Regions from separate parts of the Brevundimonas sp. ZS04 genome, predicted to be linked through region 2. Evidence: predicted binding sites of a transcription regulator. Region 2 holds the regulator's gene; the other holds the start of a gene.

Region 1 (7,315 bases), on a different contig from region 2:
GCTCAGGCGGCGGGCTCGATCGAGGCCGACCGCACCGCCATGGCGCGGGCGACGCGCGACCTGCGCTACTGGTCGGCGCGCCGGGGCACGGCCCAGCTGGTCGAGGCGCCGCCGGACGGCAAGGTGCGCTTCGGCGACACGGTGACGATCGAGCGCGAGGACGGCCGCACCCAGTCCTGGCGCATCGTCGGCGAGGACGAGGCCGACCCGTCCAAGGGCAGCGTCAGCCACGTCTCGCCCCTGGCCCGCGCCCTGCTGGGCAAGCGCGAGGGGGATGAGGCGACGGTCGCGGGCCAGTCGGTCGAGATCGTCGCCATCAAGGAAGGTTGAGAAGGGGCGGCCTCAGTAGCCGCCCGTTCCCTTCTCCTTCGTCACCGGCTGGAAATCGCGCACGAAGCGTTCCAGCAAGCGGACGCTGTAGCCCGCCGATCCCGCCGGTTTCACGTCGTTGGCTGCGCCGAAGGCCATGTTGGCGATGTCCAGATGCGCCCAGGGCGTCTCAGGCCGGGCGAAATAGCCGATGAAGTGAGCGCCCGTGCCCGCGCCCGCCCCGCCGTCGCCCGAGTTCTTGATATCGGCGATGGTCGAAGAGGTGGCCCGCACATAGGAGGGGTGCAGCGGCAGGCGCCACAGCGTCTCTCCGGTGGCGTCGCCCGCCGTCTTCAGCTGGTCGGCCAGGGCGTCGTGGCGGCTGAACAGGCCCGCATAGTCATTACCCAGGGCGCCGCCGACCGAGCCGGTCAGGGTGGCCACGTCGACGATGGCGGCGGGGTTCAGCGTGGTGTCGGCCCAGACCACGGCGTCGGCCAGGACCAGGCGGCCTTCGGCGTCGGTCGAGATGATCTCGATGGTCTTGCCGTTCATGGCGGTCAGCACGTCGGCGGGGCGGATGGCGCCGCCGTCGGGCATGTTCTCGGCCAGGGCGGCGACGGCGACCACGTCCACCGGCGCGCCGCCCTTGGCCAGGGCCAGGACCGCGCCGACCACGCTGGCGGCGCCGGACATGTCCATCTTCATATTGCCCATATTGGCGCCGGGCTTGATGGAGATGCCGCCGGAATCGAAGGTGATGCCCTTGCCCAGCAGGGCGATCGGGCCGTCGCTGGACGCGCCCTGGCCGCGATAGCGCACGGCTAGCAGGCGCGGCGGTCGGCTCGAGCCCTGGCCGACGCCCAGCAGGGCGCCCATGCCCAGGCGCTGCATGGCGGGCACGTCCAGTTCGGTGATCTCGACCCCTGGCACGCCGGCGAAGGCGACGCGGGCGCGTTCGACGAAGCTTTCCGGATAGATGACGTTGGCCGGTTCGTTGGATACGTCGCGGGTCCAGGCCATGGCCTCGATCAGGGCGGCGCCGCGACGGTGATGCGCCTGGGCGCTCGATGCGTCATCGGCGACGACGGTCAGAGCGCCGGGCGCCGGGCGGTCGCGGCCGGTGGTGACATAGATATCCGAGCGATAGTGGCCGATGCCCAGGCCGGTCGCCAGTTCCGAGGCCAGATCCGCCGACAGGCCGGATGTCAGGGCCGTCAGGGCGCCGGGCTGGCTGTTCAGGGCGCGGCCGGCGACGATCCCAGCGGTCTGAATGTCTGCGGCCTTGGGCGCGTCGCCCAGACCGACGACCAGGATGCGATCCCAGCCGCCGACGCCGTGCAGGCTCAGCGTCTGGCGCGCCTTGTAGTCGAAGCGGGCGGCGGTCAGGGCCGAGGCGATCGCCTGACGCGTCGCGACGTCCAGGGCGGCGCCGCGCGCGGCCAGCTCGGCCTCCGACGACAGCGGCAGAACCAGGGCGCCCGACGGGGCGGCCGATGCGGCGAAGGTGACGGCGCGCGTCTGGGCCGGAGCGGCGCGGGCGGGCCAGTCCGAACGCTCGGCGGCGGGCGCGGCGCGGCGCGACTGGGCCTCGGCCGGAACGGCGACGCTTAGACCGGCGGCGGCGATCAGCGCGGCTGCGGCGAAGGACGGAATACGGGTGGTGCGGCGCATCGATCAGGGCCCCCTCTGTGACGATGAAGGCGCCTTTATGGGCGGGGGCGCCGCGCGGGGGCAACCGCTCCGCTGACGGAAGGACGCCGGGCGCGACGCCTTGTCGCGCTTGTCGCGCGCTTGGGATCACGCCCGGCGCAGCGGCGGCCGTCAGCAGGCCGCCCGACGCGGGGGCGTCGGGCAGGGTCGGGCCCTGAGACGGACATCGCCGGTTTCGCGGCGTGAAAGGCGGTGGGCGTCAAGCAAGGCTCCGATCCAGCCCCACGCGGGTTCCTTATGAGTGCGGTGAATGTCTTCCATTGTTCGTCCTCCTTTCTGAGATCAGCAGAATGGCGCATGGTGGCGGCTGTTACAAACGAGACGACGGCGTTCATCCATAAGGTTGGCTTATGTCTGATCCTCTTTCCCGCATCCCGGTGGACGCGCTTCGCGTGTTCGAGGCGGCGGCGCGTCTGCTCAGCTTCACCCGCGCGGCCGAGGTTCTGGGCATGAGCCAGGCGGCGGTCAGCTGGCGCATCCGCGACCTAGAGCAACGGCTGGAGCGGCCCCTGTTCACGCGCGGCACGCGGCAGGTGGCCCTGACGCCCGAAGGCGAGCGCCTGGCCACGGCGGCGACCGAGGCGATGACCCTGCTGCGTCGCGCCGTGGCCGAGGTGATCGAGACCGACCAGGGCGTGCTGGCCGTCACTACGCTGCAGACTCTGGCGACCCAGTGGCTGGCGACGCGGCTGGGGTCTTTCCAACTGGCCAACCCCGACCTGGCGGTGCGGGTAGACACCAGCCCGGTCCTGTCCAGCCTCAGCGCGGACGGGTTGGACGTGGCGCTGCGCTTCGGTTCGGGCCGCTGGCCCGGACTGGAGAGCCGGTTCCTGATGCCCGCCGTCCTCACGCCCGTCTGCACCCCCGCCATGCGCGACCGGCTGGATCTGAAGACGCCTGCTGATCTGAAACGCGCCCATCTGGTCGGAGAGCCGGAGGAGTGGGCGGCCTGGTTCGCCGCCGCCGGGGTGGCGCCCGCCGACGCCGCCCCGTCGCCGCGTCTGACGGCCGACAACCAGGCGATGGAGGTGGCGGCGGCGCTGGGCGATCAGGGCGTGGCCCTGGGTTCGCCCATCCTCTACGGCCGCGAGATCGAACGGGGACTTCTGGTCCGGCCGTTCAAGGAGACCGTCGCCCTGGCTGAGGGCTATTGGCTCTGCTACCCGCCCGGCCGCCGCCTGACCCCCAAGATCGCCCGTTTCCGCGACTGGGTGCTGGACACGGCGCGGACCGACCCGGCGGTGGTCGAGGGCGCGCGGCTGGCGGGGCGTGAAGTCGGAGAGGCGGGTGAATAGTCCTTCATCGCCTCGATGAAGAAGGAAAAGAAAAGGGCGGGATCCTTCGATCCCGCCCTTCCGTCGTTTGAGCTTTGAGAAGCCGGACTTCCTTAGAAGTCCATGCCGCCCATACCGCCCATGCCGCCCATGTCGGGGGCGCCGCCGGCCGAGGCCTTCTTCGGCGCGTCAGCGATGGCGGCTTCCGTGGTGATCATGATGCCGGCGACCGAGGCGGCCGATTTCAGAGCCGAACGGACGACCTTGGCCGGATCGATCACGCCCATCTGGACGAGGTCGCCGTACTCTTCGGTCTGGGCGTTGAAGCCGAACGAGGCGTCGGTCGAGTCCATGACCTTGCCGACCACGATCGAACCTTCGACGCCCGAGTTCTCGGAGATCTGACGGATCGGAGCCTGCAGGGCGCGGCGCACGATGTTGATGCCGGCGTTCTGATCGGCGTTGACGCCCTTCAGATCGATCAGCTTCTTGGAGGCTTGCAGCAGGGCCACGCCGCCGCCCGGGACGATGCCTTCATCGGCAGCGGCGCGGGTCGCGTTCAGGGCGTCGTCGACGCGGTCCTTCTTTTCCTTCACTTCGACTTCGGTCGAGCCGCCGACGCGCAGGACGGCGACGCCGCCGGCCAGCTTGGCCAGACGCTCTTGCAGCTTCTCACGGTCGTAGTCCGAGGTGGTGTCCTCGATCTGACGCTTGATCTGGCCGACGCGAGCCTCGATGCCGTCCTTCTCGCCCGAACCTTCGACGATGGTGGTGTCGTCCTTGGTGATGGAGACCTTCTTGGCCTTGCCCAGCATGTCCAGGGTGACGGTTTCCAGCTTGATGCCCAGGTCTTCAGAGATGACCTGGCCGCCCGTCAGGATAGCGATGTCTTCCAGCATGGCCTTGCGGCGGTCGCCGAAGCCCGGAGCCTTGACGGCGGCGACGCGCAGGCCGCCGCGCAGCTTGTTGACCACCAGGGTGGCCAGGGCTTCGCCTTCGATGTCCTCGGCGATGATCAGCAGGGGGCGGCCCGACTGAACCACGGCTTCCAGCACCGGCAGCATGGGCTGCAGCGAGGTCAGCTTCTTCTCGTGGAGCAGGATGAGGGGCTCTTCGAGGGCGACCTCCATCTTGTCCGGGTTGGTGATGAAGTAGGGCGACAGGTAGCCGCGGTCGAACTGCATGCCTTCGACGATGTCGACGGTGGTTTCGGCCGTCTTGGCTTCTTCGACGGTGATGACGCCTTCGTTGCCGACCTTGGCCATGGCCAGGGCGATCAGCTCGCCGATTTCAGCGTCGCCGTTGGCCGAGATGGTGCCGACCTGGGCGATTTCCGAGTTGTTGGAGACCGGCTTGGAGATGGTCTTCACTTCGTCCAGGGCCACGGCGACGGCCTGGTCGATGCCGCGCTTCAGGTCCATCGGGTTCATGCCGGCGGCGACGGCCTTGAGGCCCTCTTGCACGATGGCCTGAGCCAGGACGGTGGCGGTGGTGGTGCCGTCGCCCGCGTTGTCGTTCGCCTTGGAGGCGACTTCGCGGATCATCTGGGCGCCCATGTTCTCGAAGGCGTCTTCCAGCTCGATCTCTTTGGCGACCGAGACGCCGTCCTTGGTCGAGCGCGGGGCGCCGAACGACTTCTGGATCACGACGTTGCGGCCCTTCGGACCCAGGGTCACCTTGACGGCGTCAGCCAGGACGTTGACGCCCTTCAGCATCTTGTCGCGGGCGTCGGTGTTGAACTTTACGATTTTAGCGGCCATGCGGGCTGCTCCTATCTATAAGATTTTAAATCAGAAACCGGAAACCGAGGCGCGTCTTACGACAGCACGCCCAGGACGTCGGATTCCTTCATGATGATCAGGTCTTCGCCGTCGATCTTCACTTCGCTGCCCGACCACTTGCCGAACAGGACGCGGTCGCCGGCCTTCAGCTCCAGGGCGACGAACTTGCCGTCTTCGTCACGGACGCCGGGACCCACGGCGACGACTTCGCCTTCCTGGGGCTTTTCCTTGGCCGTATCGGGGATGATGATCCCGCCCTTGGTCTTGGATTCTTCTTCAACGCGCTTGACCAGCACGCGGTCGCCGAGCGGACGAAACGCCATCTGAGTAACTCCCGTTAGGATGTTGGTTCCAGCCCTCGGAGCCCACGACTTTGGCAGTCGCCCTCCCCGAGTGCTAACGACCGGGGAGTTAGGCAGGGGGAGGGGGGGCGTCAAGGGCGATGCGGCCTGAAATCGGCGCCCAGATGAAGCGAAAATGAACGACCGCCGCCGAGGTCGTTCAGACAGGCGCCGCTAGAAGGGGGACAACGGATCAACCGGCTTTCGAAAGGAGCCCGCCATGAAGACCCTGTTCAAGATCGGCGCCGGCGCTATCGCCCCTGCTCTGGTTGTGACGATGCTGGCTTCGACCCCGGCTGCGGCCCAGCATTATCGCGACCGCGATCGCGACAACACCGGCCGTGACGCCGTCCTGGGCGCCGTGGTCGGCGGCGTCGCCGGCGCCCTGATCGGTCAAGGCGACGGACGCTATGTCGCGGGCGGCGCCTTGGCGGGCGCGGCGCTGGGCGCGGCCTCGTCCTCGAACAACGACGACTGCGGCTACTACCGCGGCGGCCGCTGCTATCGAAACCAGGGCCACTGGGAGCGCGAGCACGGCATCAACAGCCGCGACGGCTATTACAACGGCCGTTATGAGCGCAACGACGGACGCTATTACCGCGACGGCCGCTATTGGCGGAACCACGGCGAATGGCGCAGCTATCAGAACCGCCGCGACCGCGATCGTGATCGCGACTACCGCTACGACCGCCGCTGGTAAGCGGGGATGAGATGAAGAAAGGCTCGGCCGCACGGCTGGGCCTTTTTTCATGGGCGGGCCTATTCGAAGCCGCTGCCGCGTTCGGCGCTCGGCAGCAGTCGTCCCATGACCGTGACGAAGAAGGCCACGGTCCAGCCCAGAAGAATGGCGCCGTTGATGCCTTCGATCGCGCCTAGCAGCTTCCATTCCGGATCGATGGAGGCGTCGCCGTAGCCGATGGAGCCGTAGCTGATGGACGAGAAATAGACGGCTTCGCGTAGATCGGGCACGGCTTCCAGCAGGTAGAAGAGGGCGGCGTAGCTCCAGATCTCCAGCCCGTGGATGACGAAAAGGCCCAGCACCAAAGTCACCGTATAGAGGGCGCCGCGCGTGGACAGGGGGTTGAGGCGGACCGCTGCCGGAGCCGGACTTTCGCGCGCTTCCAGGGCGGCCAGCACGCGACCCAGGCAGAGCAGTCCGATCGCGTGCGTTCCCACGGTCAGCAGCACCATGGCGGTGGCGACCGTCAACTCCAGCATCATGTCCATGGTCGTTTCGCCGTGTGTTGCGCGATCACACCTTAGCATCGGCGGCTTGTGTCACGGAACCGGGCTTCCGACGGCGGCCTATCTGGAGAGAGCGGCCGCGCGCATTAGCGGTCTCTACTGATCGACCTGCGCCGCGCGCCTGGCGGGACCGATCAGACCCAGGTGGGTGAGGCCGAAGGCTTCAGGCGACTTGAGCCCATAGCCGAGCGCGCGGTCGAAGCCGATGTGCGCCAGCCAGATCAGGCTGAGGGCGGTCGCCAAGGGCGCGGCGCCCAGCAGGCCCGCGCTCGCCAGCGCCAAGGGTCCGATCAGGCTGTGCGCCAAATCATAGGCCCGTGCGCCTGCGCGCGGACCGGCCAGATAGCCGGCGAAGGAGAGGTCAGGAGCCAGGAAGAGAACGGCGAACAGCGCCCAGCCCTGGCCGAAGCGGCTATAGGCCAGGGCGGCGAGGACGAGCAGGGCCAGCCCCTCCAGCCGCTGCCAGGTCGGGGCGACGACGGTCACGCCGTCAGCCGCCGCAGCAGGTCCGCCGTGGAGGGGTCGAGGTCCGCCGAGGGCGTGCCTGTGGCGGCGTCCTTCAGCAGGGCCTTGGCCAGAACCTTGCCCAGTTCCACGCCCCATTGGTCGAAGCTGTTGATGTCCCACAGGACGCCTTCGACGAAGGTCTTGT
Region 2 (7,315 bases):
TCGTCCGACAGGACGGTATAGGCCTCGGAGATTTCCTTGAAGCGGGCCACGGACTCTTCGGAGCCGCCGTTGCGGTCGGGGTGGTGCTCCATCGCCAGCTTGCGATAGGCGCTCTTGAGCACGGCCGCATCGACCGTCCGCTCGACCCCCAGAATCTCGTAATAGTCACGTTGCGCCATCAGGCGTTCGTCCTCTTACTTTCCCGCCGCGCCAGGGTTCTGTTCGGCCTCTCTTGATCTGGAGGCGCTCCGTTCGCGGATGACCGACGGCCTGCCTGATGACATGGGCGCCCGGTCGAATGATGCAAGTTTCATGAAACGGCCCCGCCTGCCGTCTGGCAAGCGGGGCCGAACATCAGCGGGGCGCCGGTTTAGGCGTCCTTCTTCTCGTCCGTGTCCGAGACTTCCTCGAACTCGGCGTCGACCACGCCGTCGTCGGCGGGCTGGCCTTCAGCGGCGCCGTCGGCCCCGCCCTGCTGGGCGGCGTACATGGCCTCGCCCAGCTTCATCGAGGCCTGAGCCAGGGTGTTGGTCTTCTCGCGAATGGCCTCGGGGTCCGTGCCGTCCTTGGCCGACTTCAGATCGTCCAGAGCCGACTGGATGGTCGCCTTGGTCGCGTCGTCGATCTTGTCGCCGTGCTCGGCCAGAGCCTTCTCGGTCGAGTGGACCAGGCTGTCGGCGCCGTTCTGGGCCTCGACCAGCTCCTTGCGGGCCTTGTCGGCCGCGGCGTTGGCCTCGGCTTCCTTGACCATGTTCTCGATGTCGGCGTCCGACAGGCCGCCGTTGGCCTGGATGCGGATCGACTGCTCCTTGTTCGTCGCCTTATCCTTGGCCGTCACGTGGACGATGCCGTTGGCGTCGATGTCGAAGGCGACCTCGATCTGCGGCATGCCGCGCGGCGCGGGCGGAATGCCCATCAGGTCGAACTGACCCAGCACCTTGTTGTCGGCGGCCATCGGGCGCTCGCCCTGGAAGACGCGGATCGTCACGGCCGACTGATTGTCGTCAGCGGTCGAGAAGACCTGGGCCTTCTTGGTCGGGATCGTCGTGTTGCGCTCGATCAGGGGCGTGAACACGCCGCCCAGGGTCTCGATGCCCAGGGTCAGCGGAGTCACGTCCAGCAGCAGCACGTCCTTGACGTCGCCTTGCAGCACGCCCGCCTGAACGGCGGCGCCCAGGGCCACGACCTCGTCGGGGTTCACGCCCTTGTGCGGCTCCTTGCCGAAGAATTTCTTCACGGCTTCCTGAACCATCGGCATGCGGGTCATGCCGCCGACCAGCACCACTTCATCGATGTCCGAGGCCTTCAGGCCCGCGTCCTTCAGCGCCTTGGCGCAGGGCTCGATGGTGCGCTGAACCAGGTCGTCGACCAGGGCTTCCAGCTTGGCGCGCGACAGCTTGATGTTCAGGTGCAGCGGGCCCGAAGCGTTCATGGTGATGAACGGCAGGTTGACCTCGTACTGGGTCGTCGAGGACAGCTCCTTCTTGGCCTTTTCGGCCTCTTCCTTCAGGCGCTGCAGGGCCAGCTTGTCCTGGCGCAGGTCGACGCCCTGCTCCTTCTTGAACTCGTCAGCCAGGTAGTCGACCAGACGCAGGTCGAAGTCCTCGCCGCCCAGGAAGGTGTCGCCGTTGGTCGACTTCACCTCGAACACGCCGTCGCCGATCTCCAGGATCGAGACGTCAAAGGTGCCGCCGCCCAGGTCGTAGACGGCGATCTTCTGACCGTCGTTCTTCTCAAGACCATAGGCCAGGGCGGCCGCGGTCGGTTCGTTGATGATGCGCAGGACTTCCAGACCGGCGATCTTGCCGGCGTCCTTGGTCGCCTGACGCTGGGCGTCGTTGAAGTAGGCCGGAACGGTGATGACGGCCTGGGTGACCTTCTCGCCCAGATAGGCCTCTGCGGCTTCCTTCATCTTGCCCAGGGTGAAGGCCGAGACCTGCTGGGGCGAATAGTCCTTGCCGTGCGCCTGGACCCAGGCGTCGCCGTTCGGGCCCTTGACGATCTCGAAGGGCACCATGCCCTTGTCCTTGGCCACCACCGGATCGTCATAGTTGCGGCCGATCAGGCGCTTGATGGCGAAGAAGGTGTTGGCGGGGTTGGTCACCGCCTGACGGCGCGCAGGCTGGCCGACGAGGATTTCACCGCCGTCCTGGATCGCGACCACCGACGGGGTGGTGCGGGCGCCTTCGGCGTTTTCGATGACCTTGGGGTTCTTGCCGTCCATGACGGCGACGCACGAGTTGGTCGTGCCGAGGTCGATGCCGATGATCTTGGCCATGGGCTTGTCTTTTTCACTCCTTGCGGCGGGCGATGCGGCGGCCTCGGAAAATCAAGCGCCGCGCGTGACCGCCCCCAGTTGGGCTTTTGAGATTGTGCCTCGCCGGACGACGCCCGGTTCGGCGGTGGATGGGGTCGGCGGACAAACCCCTAACGAAAAGGGGGTTATCGCCGGATTGGCTCGGATATGGGAAAGACCGCAGGGGCTGCAAGGCCTTCCGCCCGGTTCCGGCCAGATTCCGCGCCTTATGGCGGACAAGGCGGCGCGGCGCCGCTAAATTCGGTCGATGATCCCGCAAAACCGCCTGCAATCGTCCAGAAAAGAGCTGAGGGAAGCGCCGACGGCCCTGCCCGGCTTTCGCCTGTGGCCCGGCCTGCTGGACGCCGCTGAACAGGCAGAACTGCTGGCCGAGGTGCGGCGAGGGCTTGAGGCGGCGCCCCTCTATCGCCCCGTCACGCCGGGCGGGCGGCCCTTCTCGGTGCGGATGAGCAATTTCGGCGCCCTGGGCTGGGTGTCGGACCGCGCGGGCTATCGCTATCAGCCGACCCATCCCGTGACCGGCGCATCCTGGCCCGCCATTCTCGACCGGTTGCTGAACCTGTGGGACGCCCTGACCGGCTGGCCGAGCCCGCCCGACGCCTGCCTGGTCAACCTCTATCAGGGCGAGGCCAAGATGGGCCTGCATCAGGACAGGGACGAGCGCGACCTGACGGCGCCCGTGCTGTCGATCTCCCTAGGCGACACGGCGGTGTTCCGCATCGGCCCAGCCGAAGGCGGCGCCACCCACAGCGTGCGCCTGGCCTCCGGCGACGTCTGCGCCCTGACCGGCCCGGCGCGGTTGGCGCGTCACGGGATCGACCGGCTGCTGGCGGGCTCGTCGCGGCTGCTGCCCGGCGGCGGACGAGTCAACCTGACCCTGAGGGTCGCGGGCTAGGCGGAAAGACTCGACGGCGCGCAAAAAGCCGGGGCACTGTCACGCCTTCCACAGCGCCAACCGGAGACCCGAGATGACCCTGATCACCCGGCCCGAGGGCCTGAGCCCCGACCAGATCGCCCCCAGCCGCCGCAGCCTGGGCGCAGCCACGGCGGGCGGCCTGTTCTTCGCCGCCTACGCCCCCGCCGCCCTCAGCCAGTCGGCCCAGCCGATCGCCACCGACACGGCGGGCCTGATCACGGCCGACGCGGCCTATCCGGCGCCCGACGGCTTCGCCCTGCCCGCCTATGTCGCCCGACCCGAAGGCGCCGGCCCCTTCCCCGTCGTCATCGTCGTGTCCGAGATCTTCGGCGTGCACGAATACATCCGCGACGTCTGCCGCCGCCTGGCCAAGGCGGGCTATGCGGCCGTGGCCCCCGCCTTCTTCGTCCGCGTCCAGGATCCCGCCCCGCTCAGCGACATGCAGGCGATCCAGCGCATCGTCGCCGCCGCCGGCTACGACCAGGTGATGGGCGACATCGGCGCCACGCTGGACTGGATCGGCGCCCAGCCCTGGGCCAAGGCCGACAAGGTCGGGATCACCGGCTTCTGCTGGGGCGGCAAGGTGGTGTGGCAGGCCATGGCCCGCTTCCCGACGCTGGACGCCGGGGTCGCCTGGTACGGCCGCCTGTCCCCCGCCGCCACGGCCACTGACGAGCAGAAGACGGCGGGCCGCCCCTGGCCCATCGACCTGGCGGGCGAACTGAAGGCGCCGGTGCTGGGTCTCTATGGCGGCCAGGACAGCGGCATTCCCAACGACACGGTCAAGGCGATGAACGACGCCCTGAGCGCCGCGGGCCGGAGCGACAGCTCCATCATCCTCTATGACGGCGCCCCGCACGGCTTCCACGCCGACTATCGCGCCTCCTATCGCGAGGCGGACGCGAAGGACGGCTGGCGGCGGCTGCTGGCGCTGTTCAATTCGAGATTGAAAAACTGACCCTTCCTTCCGCTCGCCCCGGCGGACGCCGGGGCCCAATGCTTTGGCCGCAAGCGCGGCGCGGGAAGCCAAGCAAAGAAAAACGGCCCGACGCATCTGCGCCGGGCCGTCGTCGTTTCAGCGCGCGAAGACCATCAGGCCTTGGCGTCGAAATTCCCGCCGGTCGTGTTCGGGTCCGCATAGGCGCCGCCCGCCGCGGCGCCCGAGCCCTTGGCCGCGACCACCACCATGGCCGCGCGCACGGTGCGGCCGAACAGGGCGTAGCCCGGCTGCAGCGTCTGGATGACGGCCCCGCCCGGCACGGTGTCCGAAGGCTGCTCCATCATCGCCTGATGCAGGTGCGGATCGAAGGCGTCGCCCGGCGCCGGATCGACGCGGGTCAGGCCGTTGGCCTCGAAGGCCGACAGCAGGGACTTCTGCGTCAGCTCCAGCCCCGTGACCATGGCGGCCGCCGGACCGTCCGCATCCTTCGGCGCCGTCGCCAGACCGCGCTCCAGGGTGTCGGCCACGCTCAGCAGATCCTTGGCGAAGCGCTGAATGGCGTAGGCGCGGGCGTCGTTCTGCTGCGTCTCGGCGCGGCGCTTGACGTTCTCGGCCTCGGCCACGGCGCGCAGGGCGCGGTCCTTCCACTGATCGCGCTCGGCGATCAGGGCGTCGACCACAGCCATGTCGCCGTCGGCGCCTTCCGCCGCAGCATCCGCCTCGGACTCCTTGATGTCCTGCTCGAGTTGATCCCGGGTCTCGTCGTTGATGTCGTTCACGTCTCTTGTCCGTCCAGAATCCGGCCCAGCACCCGGGCGGTATAGTCCACCAACGGGATGACACGGGCGTAGTTCAACCGCGCGGGCCCGATGACGCCGATGGCGCCCAGCACCCGCTGCCGGCCCGACATATAGGGCGCCGCGATCACGGCGGAACCCGAAAGCGAAAAGAGTCGCGTTTCCGCGCCGATATAGATGCGCACGCCCTGAGCCGCGCCGACGTCGTCCAGCAGGCCGATCAGCTGCTCCTTCTGCTCCAGATCGTCGAACAGGACGCGCACCCGCTCCAGATCCTCGGCCGCGCGGGCGTCCTGCAACAGATTGCCGCGCCCGCGCACGATCAGGTTGCGGTCGTGGCCTGCGCCGCCCGCGCCGCCGCTCCAGGCCGCCAGCCCATCTTCGACCAAGCGGGCGGCGGCGGCGTCCAGATCGCGCCGGGCGGCCTCCATCTCGGCCTTCATCTCATGCCGGGCCTCGGCCAGCGGACGGCCCTTCAGCCGGGCGCTGAGGAAGTTGGACGCCTCCTGCAGGGTCGAGGGCGTGACGCCGGGCGCTAGGTTCATCAGCCGGTTCTCGACCACCCCGTCGTCGGCGACCAGCACGGCCAGCGCCTGTCCGCCGCCCAGGGCCACGAACTCCACATGACGCACGCCCGCCTCGCGCACCGGGCTGGCGACGATTCCCGCCCCGCCCGCCAGACCCGACAGCAGGGACGAGGCCGCATCCAGCGCCTCCTCGACATTGCGGCCGCCGCCCTTGGCGCCCAGAACGGCCAGCCGAGCGTCGATCTCGCGCCGTTCCTCCTGACCGATGTCGCCGACTTCCAGGAGACCGTCCACGAACAGCCGCAGGCCCGCATGGGTCGGCGCCCGCCCGGCCGATGTATGCGGCGAGGCCAGCAGCCCGGCCTGCGTCAACGCCTGCATGGTGTTGCGGATCGAAGCGGGCGACAGGTCCAGCCCGGCGCGCGACAGGGTGTGCGACCCCACCGGCTCGCCCGTCTCCAGATAGCTCTCGACCACCCGCCGAAAGATGTCGCGCGCCCGCGCGTCCAGCGTCGCCAGGCCCGGCGAGGGATGCAGCAGGCTCATGCCGCCATCCTCCGCGCCGCCCAGTCCGCGCGGGTCAGGCGATGGACCAGGCAGTCGTCCGTCCCGTTGAAAACGCGCCGCCCCTCCGGCCGGAAGCCCAGCCGCTGATAGAAACTATGCGCCTGCGTGTTGGAGTTGAGCGGATCGATCACCACCGCCTCGACCTGCGGCCGGGCGAAACAGGCGTCCAACGCCTGGGTCATCATCTGCGTCCCATGGCCCCGGTTCAGGGCGTCGGCCTCGCCGATCCAGATATCGAGGGCGCGCAGGTTCGGCTCGATCTCGCCCCAGTAGCCGTTGGGCTCGCCCGCCGGGTCGATGTCCAGCATGGCGCCGATCGGACGGCCGTCGACCTCGGCGATGAAGTAGCGGAAGACGTCGGACTGCGCAGCCAGCTCCTCGTCCCAGTCGGCGGCCTCATGATGGTCGGGGTCGTCGGTCAGGCAGGCGACGACATGCGGCGCCGTGTCCCAGCGCGCCAGGATCGCGGCGTCGGCGGCCAAGGCCGGACGAAGACGCACGACAGACGGGTCAGGGCGGGACAGGCTCATGGTTTCAGGATAAGCACGCGCCATCCCGCTTCCAAGGAATTCCCATGCGCCCGTCCGAACGCACCCCCGAACAACTCCGCACCGTCACGCTGGAAACCGGCGTCAACCGCTACGCCGAAGGCTCGTGCCTGGTGTCCTTCGGTCACACCAAGGTGCTGGTGACTGCCTCGATCGAGGAGAAGGTGCCGGGCTGGATGCGCAACACCGGCCAGGGCTGGGTCACGGCCGAATACGGCATGCTGCCCCGCGCCACCCACACGCGCGGCCGCCGCGAAGCCGCCGCCGGCAAGCAGTCGGGCCGCACCCAGGAAATCCAGCGCCTGATCGGCCGCTCCCTTCGCGCCGTGGTCGACCTCAAGGCGCTGGGCGAACGTCAGGTGCTGATCGACTGCGACGTGATCCAGGCCGACGGCGGCACGCGCACCGCCTCCATCACCGGCGCCTGGGTGGCGATGGCCTCGGCGCTCAACTACCTCAAGGACGAGGGCGTGCTGACGACCGATCCGATCCTGGATCAGGTGGCGGCCGTGTCCTGCGGCGTGTTCAACGACCTGCCGGTGCTGGACCTCGACTATGAGGAAGACTCCACCGCCGAGGCCGACAGCAACTTCGTCCTGACCGGCGCGGGCCAGATCGTCGAAATCCAGGCCACCGGCGAGAAGCGCGGCTTCAGCCGGGCCGAGTTCGACCGCCTATTCGAACTGGCCGAAATCGGCTGCAC

Evidence for each region. The regulator HrcA, encoded in region 2, represses chaperone genes, less so after heat shock. The targets are predictions, from matches to a motif close to GTTAGCANTCNNNNNNNNNGANTGCTAAC.
Region 1: a site for HrcA is predicted at 5,450-5,478, ahead of groES (co-chaperone GroES). Genes of this name have one in related genera too.

What each region holds. Positions count from the first base shown of each region.
Region 1 is NZ_MTHE01000002.1:306,231-313,545, reverse strand. Features, by position in the region: gene greA (transcription elongation factor GreA) at 1-330, shown strand, start outside; gene BJP32_RS04610 (leucyl aminopeptidase) at 343-1,983, opposite strand; gene BJP32_RS04605 (LysR substrate-binding domain-containing protein) at 2,373-3,317, shown strand; gene groL (chaperonin GroEL) at 3,410-5,056, opposite strand; gene groES (co-chaperone GroES) at 5,113-5,400, opposite strand; gene BJP32_RS04590 (hypothetical protein) at 5,639-6,118, shown strand; gene BJP32_RS04585 (ion channel) at 6,178-6,645, opposite strand; gene BJP32_RS04580 (DUF4260 domain-containing protein) at 6,760-7,149, opposite strand; gene pgi (glucose-6-phosphate isomerase) at 7,146-7,315, opposite strand, start outside.
Region 2 is NZ_MTHE01000011.1:362-7,676, reverse strand. Features, by position in the region: gene dnaJ (molecular chaperone DnaJ) at 1-179, opposite strand, end outside; gene dnaK (molecular chaperone DnaK) at 371-2,278, opposite strand; gene BJP32_RS13100 (alpha-ketoglutarate-dependent dioxygenase AlkB) at 2,565-3,212, shown strand; gene BJP32_RS13095 (dienelactone hydrolase family protein) at 3,286-4,191, shown strand; gene grpE (nucleotide exchange factor GrpE) at 4,326-4,952, opposite strand; gene hrcA (heat-inducible transcriptional repressor HrcA) at 4,949-6,043, opposite strand; gene BJP32_RS13080 (GNAT family N-acetyltransferase) at 6,040-6,594, opposite strand; gene rph (ribonuclease PH) at 6,639-7,315, shown strand, end outside.